DNA from 2 places in the Saccharothrix xinjiangensis genome. Region 2 is predicted to be linked to the other one. Evidence: predicted binding sites of a transcription regulator. Region 2 holds the regulator's gene; the other holds the start of a gene.

Region 1 (4,981 bases), on a different contig from region 2:
TGGGCGCTCGTGGCGATCACCGCCGCGGTGGCGGTCGGCGTGTCCGTCCTCCTGGTGCTGCTACTGGCGCGGGGCAAGGACTCCTGGCCGCGGCGCATCGGCACCGCGCTGCTGCTCCTGATCCCGCTCGCGCCGGTCGCGGCGGCCACCCGGTGGGACGCGCGCAGCCTCGCGGGCGCGGCCACCGCGGCGGTGTGGTGGCTCGTGCTCTGCTTCGCCCTCGTCAGCACCGTCGCGCTCGTCTACGGCGTGAGCGCCAAGCGATTCCTGGACCGGATGGCCACCACCATCCACTTCGGGCTGGTGCCCGGCACCGGCCGGTTCGAGGCGAACTTCTGGGACCGCCGCTGCGGCGTGCCGGCGTCGACCGGCGTGCCGCCGCTGAGCGACTGGCTCGCCGACCGGCTCGACGACCTGTCCGGCGTGCCGAACCTGTCGTTCTCCGACCTGGACGCCAACCTGGTGCTGATGACCACGGACCTCTCCGAGGGCCGCCCCTACCGGCTGCCGTTCACCGAGCCGGTCGACCCGTGGCTGTTCTGCCGCACGTGCCTGGGCGCGGTGCTGCCCCGGCGGACGGTGGAATCCCTGGGCGCGGACCCGTCCGGGCACCGCTGCCCGCTGCACCCGGACGAGCCGGTCCACGCCCTGCCGCGCGACCTGCCCGTCGCGCTCGCCGTCCGGATGAGCATGCCGCTGCCCGGCCTGATCGCCGCCGTGCCGCTGGTGCGCGCCGAACCGGAGCCCCGCGTGCACTGGTTCTCCGACGGCGGCATCACCAGCAACTTCCCCATCCACTTCTTCGACCAGCTGCTGCCGCGCTGGCCGACGTTCGGCCTGAGCCTCCAGTCGTACCCGGCGGGCGACGACCGGGACGTGTGGCTGCCCGAGCAGGACGCCTCCACCGGCGGCGCGCCGTGGCGCGGCATCGGGCTCGCGCAGCACTTCGCGTCCGCGATCCTGGACACCGCGCTCGGCTGGCGCGACACCATGCAGTCCGCCCTGCCCGGCTACCGGGGCCGGATCGCGCACGTCCGCGTCCGGCCGGACGAGGGCGGCACCAACCTGTTCATGCGGCCCGAGACGATCCTCGCCCTGGCGCGGCGGGGCCAGGAGGCGGGCAGGCTGCTGCGCACCCGCTTCACCCGGGACGACAGGACCGACCGGTACCGGTGGATCCGGATGCGGCTGGCCATGCGCGAGTACCAGCAGCTGGCCGAGCAGGCCGAGCAGCGCGGCGCGCTCTACCGGGACCTCGCCGAGCGCTACGACGTCCCCGAGGACCTGCGGGAGTGGTTCACCGTGCCGCCGACCGGGACCGACCCGCACGCCCGGGAGATCGCGATCACCCTGGACGCGCTGGGCGGCCTGCCGCCGGGCCCGTTCGACGGCGAGCCGCCGGTCGACCCGGACCTCCGCCTGACCCCGCCGGAGTGACGGGGCGGCGGCCGGGCCCGGGGGCGCCCGGGTCGTTGCCGGGGGCGTCGTTCAGGCCTTGCGGCCGACCCCGGCGTACGCGCTGATGTAGGCGTCGTCGGAGTCCGGGTGCCACTCCGACAGCGGCACGACGCCCGGCTCGACCACGTCCAACCCGGCGAACAGGGCGGCGATCTCCTCGCCCGAGCGCAGCACCAGCGGGCTGTCGGTCTTGCGGTAGATCGCGTTGACCTGCTCGCCGCCCTCGATGCCCTCCGCCGAGATCCCGTCCCAGCTGGCGTGCGAGATGGCGAGGAAGCTGCCGGGCGACAGGACCTCCCGGTAGCGCGCGACGGCCTTGTGCGGCTCGTCGGCTTCCGGCACGAAGTGCAGCACGGCGACCATCAGCAGGCCGACGGGCCGGTCGAAGTCGATCATCCGGCGGACGTCGTCGTTGCCCAGCACGGAGTCCGGGTCGCGCAGGTCGGCCTGGATCGCGCAGGCCAGCGGGTTGTCCGCGAGCAGCGCGGTGCTGTGCGCCACCGCCACCGGCTCCACGTCGGCGTAGACCACCTTGGCCGACGGGTTGGCCTGCTGGGCGATCTCGTGCACGTTGCCCACGGTCGGGATGCCCGAACCCAGGTCCAGGAACTGGTCGATGCCCTGCTCCAGCAGGTAGCGCACCGCCCGGCGCAGGAACGAGCGGTTGGCCCGCGCCGCGCCCGGCATCCCCGGGAAGATCTGCTCGACGGACTTCGCGGCTTCGCGGTCGACCGCGAAGTTGTGCGAGCCGCCCAGGTAGTAGTCGTACATCCGGGCCGCGCTCGGCCGGTCCAGGTCCACCGAGGACGGGACCCAGCTCGCCTGCTCCATGCGCACATCTCCTAGTCAGCCGACGGCGTGATCGTGGTGGCGTGCCGAACCCGGCACAACCCCCGAACGGACGCTCGTGCCCGTTTTGCCGCAACCTAGCGGATGGGCGGAACCCCGGTTCGGCGCGCCGGCTGGTGCGGGGTCGTCGACCGGCGACTCCTCCACCGCAGCTCCCGGGGCTGCTCGCTCAGGGCGAACACCCACCGGAAACAATCTCCCGCTCACCTTGGTTGAGCCAATCAGACTCAACTTTGGAGGAATCATGGGCGAGACGTTGGCGCTGCCGGTGCTGCCGCTGGACGACGTCGTCGTGCTGCCGGGCATGGTCGTGCCGATCCGGCTCAGCGGCGCGGACGCCACCGCCGAGGCCCGCGCCGCCGTCGAGGCCGCGACCGCCGCCGGTGGTCAGTCCAAGGTGCTGCTGGTGCCGCGACTGGACGGCAAGTACGCGAAGGTCGGCACGCTGGGCGTGATCGAGCAGGTCGGCAGGCTGTCCGGCGGCGAGCGCGCGGCCGTGGTGCGCGGCACCGAGCGGGTGCGCATCGGCACCGGCACGACCGGCCCCGGCGCGGCGCTGTGGGTCGAGGCGACGATCGCCGACGTGCCGCCCGCCGACGAGCGCACCGACGAGCTGGCCCGCGAGTACCGCGCGCTGGTCACGTCGATCCTCCAGCAACGCGGCGCGTGGCAGGTGGTCGACTCGGTGAAGCAGGTCGACGAGCCGTCGGCGCTGGCCGACCTCGCCGGGTACGCCTCGTACCTGGACGACGAGCAGAAGGTGTGGCTGCTGGAGACCCCCGACACCTCGCGGCGGCTGGAGAAGCTGATCGAGTGGGGCCGGGAGCACCTGACCGAGCTGGACGTCGCCGAGACGATCCGCAAGGACGTCAAGGAGGGCGTGGAGAAGCAGCAGCGCGAGTTCCTGCTGCGCCGGCAGCTGGCCGCCATCCGCAAGGAGCTGGCCGAGCTGGACGGCAAGCCCGCCACCGAGGAGCAGGACTACCGGGCGCGCGTCGAGGGCGCCGACCTGCCCGAGCACGTGCGCGAGGCCGCGTTGACCGAGGTCGACAAGCTGGAGCGGACGGCCGAGCAGTCGCCCGAGGTCGGCTGGATCCGCACGTGGCTGGACACGGTGCTGGACGTGCCGTGGAACAACCGCACCGAGGACTCCTACGACATCGCGGGCGCGCGGGCCGTGCTGGACGCCGACCACGCGGGCCTGGACGACGTGAAGGAGCGCATCGTCGAGTACCTGGCCGTGCGGCGCAGGCGAGCCGACCGGGGCATGGGCGTCGTCGGCGGGCGGCGGTCCGGCGCGGTGCTGGCCCTGGTGGGTCCGCCCGGTGTCGGCAAGACCTCGCTCGGCGAGTCGGTCGCGCGGGCCATGGGGCGCGAGTTCGTCCGGGTCGCCCTGGGCGGCGTGCGGGACGAGGCCGAGATCCGCGGCCACCGGCGCACCTACGTGGGCGCGCTGCCCGGCCGGGTCGTGCGCGCCATCTCCGAGGCGGGCTCCATGAACCCGGTGGTGCTGCTGGACGAGATCGACAAGGTGGGCGCGGACTACCGGGGCGACCCGACCGCCGCGCTGCTGGAGGTGCTGGACCCGGCGCAGAACCACACGTTCCGGGACCACTACCTGGAGGTCGAGCTGGACCTGTCGGACGTGGTGTTCCTGGCCACGGCCAACGTGCTGGAGTCCATCCCCGGCCCGCTGCTGGACCGCATGGAGCTGGTCCGGCTCGACGGGTACACCGAGGACGAGAAGGTCACCATCGCCCGCGACCACCTGCTGCCCCGGCAGGTCGAGCGCGCCGGCCTGACGCCGGAGGACGTGTCGATCAGCGAGGCCGCGCTGCGGAAGCTGGCCGGCGAGTACACCCGCGAGGCGGGCGTGCGGCAGCTGGAGCGCTCGCTGGCGCGGGTGCTGCGGAAGGTGACGGCCCGGGTGGCGCTGGGCCAGGCCGAGCTGCCGACGCCGGTGGACGTGCCGGACCTGCGCGGGTACCTGGGCTCGCCCAAGCACACGCCGGAGTCGGCCGAGCGGACCGCCGTGCCGGGGGTGGCCACGGGGCTCGCGGTGACCGGCGCGGGCGGTGACGTGCTGTTCGTGGAGGCGTCGCTGGCCCCGAAGGGCACCGGGTCGGCCGGGGTGACGTTGACCGGGCAGCTGGGCGACGTGATGAAGGAGTCGGCGCAGATCGCGCTGTCGTACCTGAAGTCGCACGACGCGGGCGCGGAGGCGTTGGCCGAGCGCGGGGTGCACATCCACGTGCCGGCGGGCGCGGTGCCGAAGGACGGCCCCTCGGCCGGCGTGACCATGACGACGGCGCTGGCGTCCCTGCTGTCGGGCCGCCCGGTCCGGTCCGACGTGGCCATGACCGGCGAGGTCTCGCTCACCGGCCGGGTGCTGCCGATCGGCGGGGTCAAGCAGAAGCTGCTGGCCGCGCACCGGGCGGGCATCACCACGGTGCTGCTGCCGCAGCGCAACGAGCCGGACCTGGACGACGTGCCCGAGCAGGTGCGCGACGCCCTGACCGTCCACCTGGTCGGCGACGTCGGCGAGGTCCTCTCCCTGGCCCTGGAACCCACCACCGCCACCTCTACCTCCTCCACCACCTCCTCCACCACCACCGCCGCCTAATCCCGCGCGTGTCCTCCACTCAAGCACCGCGTGTCCTCCACTGAGGCATCG
Region 2 (4,981 bases):
GGTTGCTGCGCGCCCTCGTGCACGTCGTGCAGATGGTGGACCGCCCGGACGACCTGATCCCGTTCCTGCGGCAGCTCGGGCGCGACCACCGCAAGTTCGGCGTGGTCAACGTGCACTACGAGTCGGTCGGCACCGCGCTGCTGGCGGCGATCAAGAAGTACGCGGGCCCCGCGTGGACGCCGCAGGTCGAGCTGGCGTGGGCCGAGGCGTACACGATCATGGCCCGCTCCATGCAGGAGGCCGCCGCGGCCGACGACGGCCCGGCGTACTGGCACGCGACCGTGCTGGAACACCAACGGGTGAGTTGGGACCTGGCGGTCATCCGGTTGCAGCCGGATCACCCGGTCGGGTACCGCGCGGGCCAGTACGTGAGCGTCGAGACGCCCCAGCGGGCGCGCCTGTGGCGGTACTACTCGCCCGCCAACGCGCCCCGCGAGGACGGCATCATCGAGTTCCACATCCGCTCGGTCGAGGGCGGCTGGGTGAGCCGGTCGATCGTCGGCCACACCCAGGCGGGCGACGTGTGGCGGATCGGCCCCCCGATGGGCCGGCTCAGCGTGGACCGCAGGGCCGGCCGCGACGTGGTCATGGTCGCCGGCGGCACCGGCGTGGCGCCGATGCACGCGATCGTCGACGAGATGGCGCGGTGGGGCGAGAACCCCCGAGTTCACCTGTTCATGGGCGGCCGGACCCGCGAGGACCTGTACGACCTGGACAACCTCCAGCGGTTCGCGATGACGAACCCCTGGCTGACCGTCGTGCCGGTGCTGGAGTCGGACCCGGGCGCACGCGGCGTCGAGCAGGGCACCCTGGCCGACGTCGTCACCCGCTACGGGGCGTGGCAGGACCGCGACGTGTTGGTCTGCGGCTCGCCGTCCATGATCCGGGCCACGGTGTCCCGGATGCTGGTCGCGGGCACCCCGCTGGACCGGATCAAGTACGACCCCTTCACCCTGGACTGAACCGCACCACGCACACCCTCACACCGGACGTAGCGGGCAGTGCTCCCCGCACGAGCCGCTACTCCCTGCCAGGTCGCAGCCCGTGGAGCACGAAGACGGGGTCCACGAGGTCCAGTCTGGCCTTGATCTCGTCGTGCGGAGCGAGTCGTGCAGCGCGAGTCGTGCGAGCTGGGTCGTGCGAAGTGCCGGGAGCAAGTCGACGGCCCGGCTGGTGGTGGCAGCCGGGCCGTCGGAAGGTTCGGGTGGTGCCAGGGGGTGGTCGCGGGGTTCCTCATGGTCAACCGATGCTCGGTAACAGTGTTTCCGTACATCGATCACCCCATCGTGTGACCAGGGGCAGGTCAGCGCTTGGGGCCCGGCCGCCACACCACCAACGCGGTCTCGTGCCGCACCGGCACCAGGTCGCGCCGGTAGGAGGCGTGCACCGACGCCGCCGCCTGCTCGGCCGCCGCCATGGCGGAGGCCAGTTCCTCGGTCAGCTGCTGCACCCGGGCGCGCAGGGCGCCCACCTCGTTCTCCAGCTCGATGATCCGCTTGACCCCCGCGAGGTTGACGCCTTCCTCCTGCGACAACCGCTGCACCTCGCGCAGCAGCACGATGTCGCGCATCGAGTACCGGCGCCCGCCCCCGGACGTGCGTCCCGGCGACACCAGCCCCATCCGGTCGTACGACCGCAGGGTCTGCGCGTGCAGACCCGACAGCTGGGCCGCCACGGAGATCACGAAGAACGGGGTGTCCTCGTCGGTGCCGGGCGGGAACGGGAAGCTCACACCTACCTCTTCTCCACCAGGGCGTTGAGTTCGGCGCGCGGGTCGTGGTGGGCGGTTGCCGCCGCGTACTTCTCCAACGCCTCACGTGCTGCGGCGTCCATGTTGTTCGGCACGGCCACCAGGAGCGTGATGAGCAGGTCGCCGACCTGGCCGTCGCGCTTGGCGATGCCCTTGCCCTTGGCCCGCAGCACCCGGCCGCCGGCCGTGCCCGCGGGGACCCTCAACGTCACCTTGCCGTCCAGGGTGGGCACGGTCAACGTGGTGCCCAGGGCCAGTTCGGGGAAGGTGACCGGTGCGGTGAGGGTCAGGTCGTTGCCGGAGCGGCCGAACACGGGGTGCGGGTTGACGTGCACCCGCACGTACAGGTCGCCGGCGGGTCCGTTGTTGCGGCCGGGTTCGCCTTGGCCGGCAAGCCTGATGCGCTGGCCGTCGTCGACGCCGGCGGGGATGCGGATGGTGAGGGTGCGCGTCTTGGTGCTGACGCCGTCGCCGCCGCACTCCGGGCACGGGTCGTCGACGATGCGGCCGGTGCCGCGGCAGTCGGTGCACGGTTCGGAGAACGCGAACGCGCCCTGGCTGCGGGTGACGAGCCCGGCTCCGCCGCAGGTGGGACAGGTGCGGGGGGTCGTGCCGGGTCGTGCGCCGGAGCCGGAGCACGTGCCGCAGGCGGAGGGGCTGGACAGCCGCAGGGGGACGGTCGCGCCGCGGACGGCTTCGGTGAAGTCGATCCGCACGTCGGTTTCGACGTCGTCGCCACGGCGGGGGCGGGTGGCGGAGGCCGAGGCGCCCCCTCGGCGGTTGAACAGGCCGCCGAGGAGGTCGCCGAGGCCGCCCATGCCGCCGGGTTGCTGGGTGCGGCCGAACAGGTCGCCGACGTCGAAGCCGCCGGTTCCGGTGCCGAAGCCGCCGGGGAAGCCGCCGCCTCCGGCGAAGAGGCGGCGGGCTTCGTCGTACTGCTTGCGCTTGGCGGGGTCGGACAGGACGCCGTAGGCCTCGGAGACGGCCTTGAACCTGGCTTCGGCCTTGGCGTCGCCGGGGTTGGCGTCGGGGTGCAGTTCCCGGGCCAGCTTCCGGTACGCCTTCTTGATCTCGTCGGCGGAGGCGTCGGAGGAGACGCCCAGCTCGCGGTAGAAGTCCTTCTCGATCCAGTCCCTAGCACTCACCGGACATCACCCCCCTTTCGTCAGTTGTCCTCGGCCGGTTCCGCGTCGGCCGGCCCCGGCTCGTGGTCGGTGACGCCGACCAGGGCGGGTCGCAGGACCCGTTCGCCGTAGCGGTAGCCGCGGCGCAGCACGGCGGTGACCGTGGGGCCGCCGACCTCGGGTGAGGTGCTGTGCTGCACGGCTTCGTGGACGGACGGGTCGAACTCCTCGCCCTCGTGCCCGAACGGTTCGAGGCCGAGGCCGCGGAGGGCGGTGACCAGCTTGTCGGCCACGGCCTTGAACGCGCCGGTGAGGTCGCCGTGGGCTTCGGCTCGTTCGACGTCGTCGAGGACGCCGAGGAGTTCGCCCGCCACCTGGGCCTTGGCCGTGGTGATCACCAGTTCCCGGTCGCGCTCGACGCGCTTGCGGTAGTTGGCGTACTCGGCGGTGAGCCGCTGGAGGTCGGCGGTCCGCTCGTCGAGCTGGGCCTTCAGCTCGACGGCCGGGTCGTCGGTGACGGCGGCGGCGGCCTCGTCGGGCTGGTCGGGCGCGGCGTGCTTGCCGCCCTCCGGGGCCTGCTCGGGGGCCTGCTCCGGTGCGGCGGGGGCCTCGGCCCGCGTGTCGCCGTTGTCGGGGGAGGCGGGGCGCGCCTCCCCCGTCTCGGGGTCGATGCGCCTGCGGTCGGTGACGACCACCTGGGGCTGCTCTTCGGGCTGGGTCACTTCTTGTCGTCCTCGTCCACGATCTCGGCGTCGACCACGTCGTCGGCCTTGGGGGCGTCGCCCGCGGCGGCCCCGCCGGCGGCACCCGCGCCCGCGCCCGCGTCGGCGGTCGGCGCGGCGTTGGCGTACAGGGACTGGCCGATGGCCTGCGACTCGGTGGCGAGCTTCTCCACGGCGGCGCGGATCTTGGCGATGTCGGTGCCCTTGAGGGCCTCGGTGGTCTCCTCGATGGCGGCCTTGACCTTGTCCTTGACGTCGGCCGGGAGCTTCTCCTCGTTCTCCTTGACGACCTTCTCGGTCTGGTAGACGAGGGTCTCGGCCTGGTTGCGGACCTCGGCCTCGTCGCGGCGGCGCTTGTCCTCCTCGGCGTGCGCCTCGGCGTCCCTGATCATGCGGTCGATGTCGTCCTTCGGCAGGGCGGAGCCACCGGTGATGGTCATCCGCTGTTCCTTGCCGGTGCCCATGTCCTTGGCGGACACGTGCACGATGCCGTTGGCGTCGATGTCGAAGGTGACCTCGATCTGGGGGACGCCGCGCGGGGCCGGCGGGAGGCCGGTCAGCTCGAACATGCCGAGCTTCTTGTTGTCCGCGGCGAAGTCGCGCTCGCCCTGGAAGACCTGGATCTGCACGGACGGCTGGTTGTCGTCGGCCGTGGTGAAGATCTCGGAGCGCTTGGTGGGGATGGTGGTGTTGCGCTCGATGAGCTTGGTCATCACGCCGCCCTTGGTCTCGATGCCCAGGGACAGCGGGGTGACGTCGAGCAGCAGGACGTCCTTGACCTCGCCCTTCAGCACGCCGGCCTGGAGGGCGGCGCCGACCGCGACGACCTCGTCCGGGTTCACGCCCTTGTTGGGCTCGCGGCCGCCGGTGAGCTCCTTGACCAGCTCGGCCACGGCGGGCATGCGGGTGGAGCCGCCGACGAGCACGACGTGGTGGATGTCGCCGACGCTGATGCCGGCGTCCTTGATCACGTTGTTGAACGGGGCGCGGGTGCGCTCCAGCAGGTCGTTGGTGATGCGCTGGAACTCGGCCCGGGACAGGGTCTCGTCGAGGAACAGCGGGTTCTTGTCCGCGTCGACGGTGATGTAGGGCAGGTTGATGGTGGCCTGGGACGAGCTGGACAGCTCGATCTTGGCCTTCTCGGCGGCCTCGCGGATGCGCTGGAGCGCCATCTTGTCCTTGGTGAGGTCGATGCCGTTGCTCTGCTTGAAGCGCTCGACCAGCCAGTCGACGATGCGCTGGTCCCAGTCGTCGCCGCCGAGGTGGTTGTCGCCGGAGGTGGCGCGGACCTCGACCACGCCGTCGCCGAGCTCCAGCAGCGAGACGTCGAACGTGCCGCCACCGAGGTCGAAGACCAGGATGGTCTGCTCCTTCTCGCCCTTGTC

What was found. The regulator HspR, encoded in region 2, represses chaperone genes until heat shock. The targets are predictions, from matches to a motif close to ANNTTGAGTNNNNNNNACTCAANNT.
Region 1: a site for HspR is predicted at 2,517-2,541, ahead of lon (endopeptidase La). Genes of this name have one in related genera too.

The regions. Positions count from the first base shown of each region.
Region 1 is NZ_BAAAKE010000002.1:406,942-411,922, forward strand. It holds gene ABD223_RS07210 (patatin-like phospholipase domain-containing protein) at 1-1,437, shown strand, start outside; gene ABD223_RS07215 (SAM-dependent methyltransferase) at 1,489-2,289, opposite strand; gene lon (endopeptidase La) at 2,552-4,930, shown strand.
Region 2 is NZ_BAAAKE010000001.1:1,018,409-1,023,389, reverse strand. It holds gene ABD223_RS04830 (FAD-binding oxidoreductase) at 1-962, shown strand, start outside; gene ABD223_RS04825 (heat shock protein transcriptional repressor HspR) at 1,304-1,732, opposite strand; gene dnaJ (molecular chaperone DnaJ) at 1,735-2,895, opposite strand; gene grpE (nucleotide exchange factor GrpE) at 2,916-3,596, opposite strand; gene dnaK (molecular chaperone DnaK) at 3,593-4,981, opposite strand, start outside.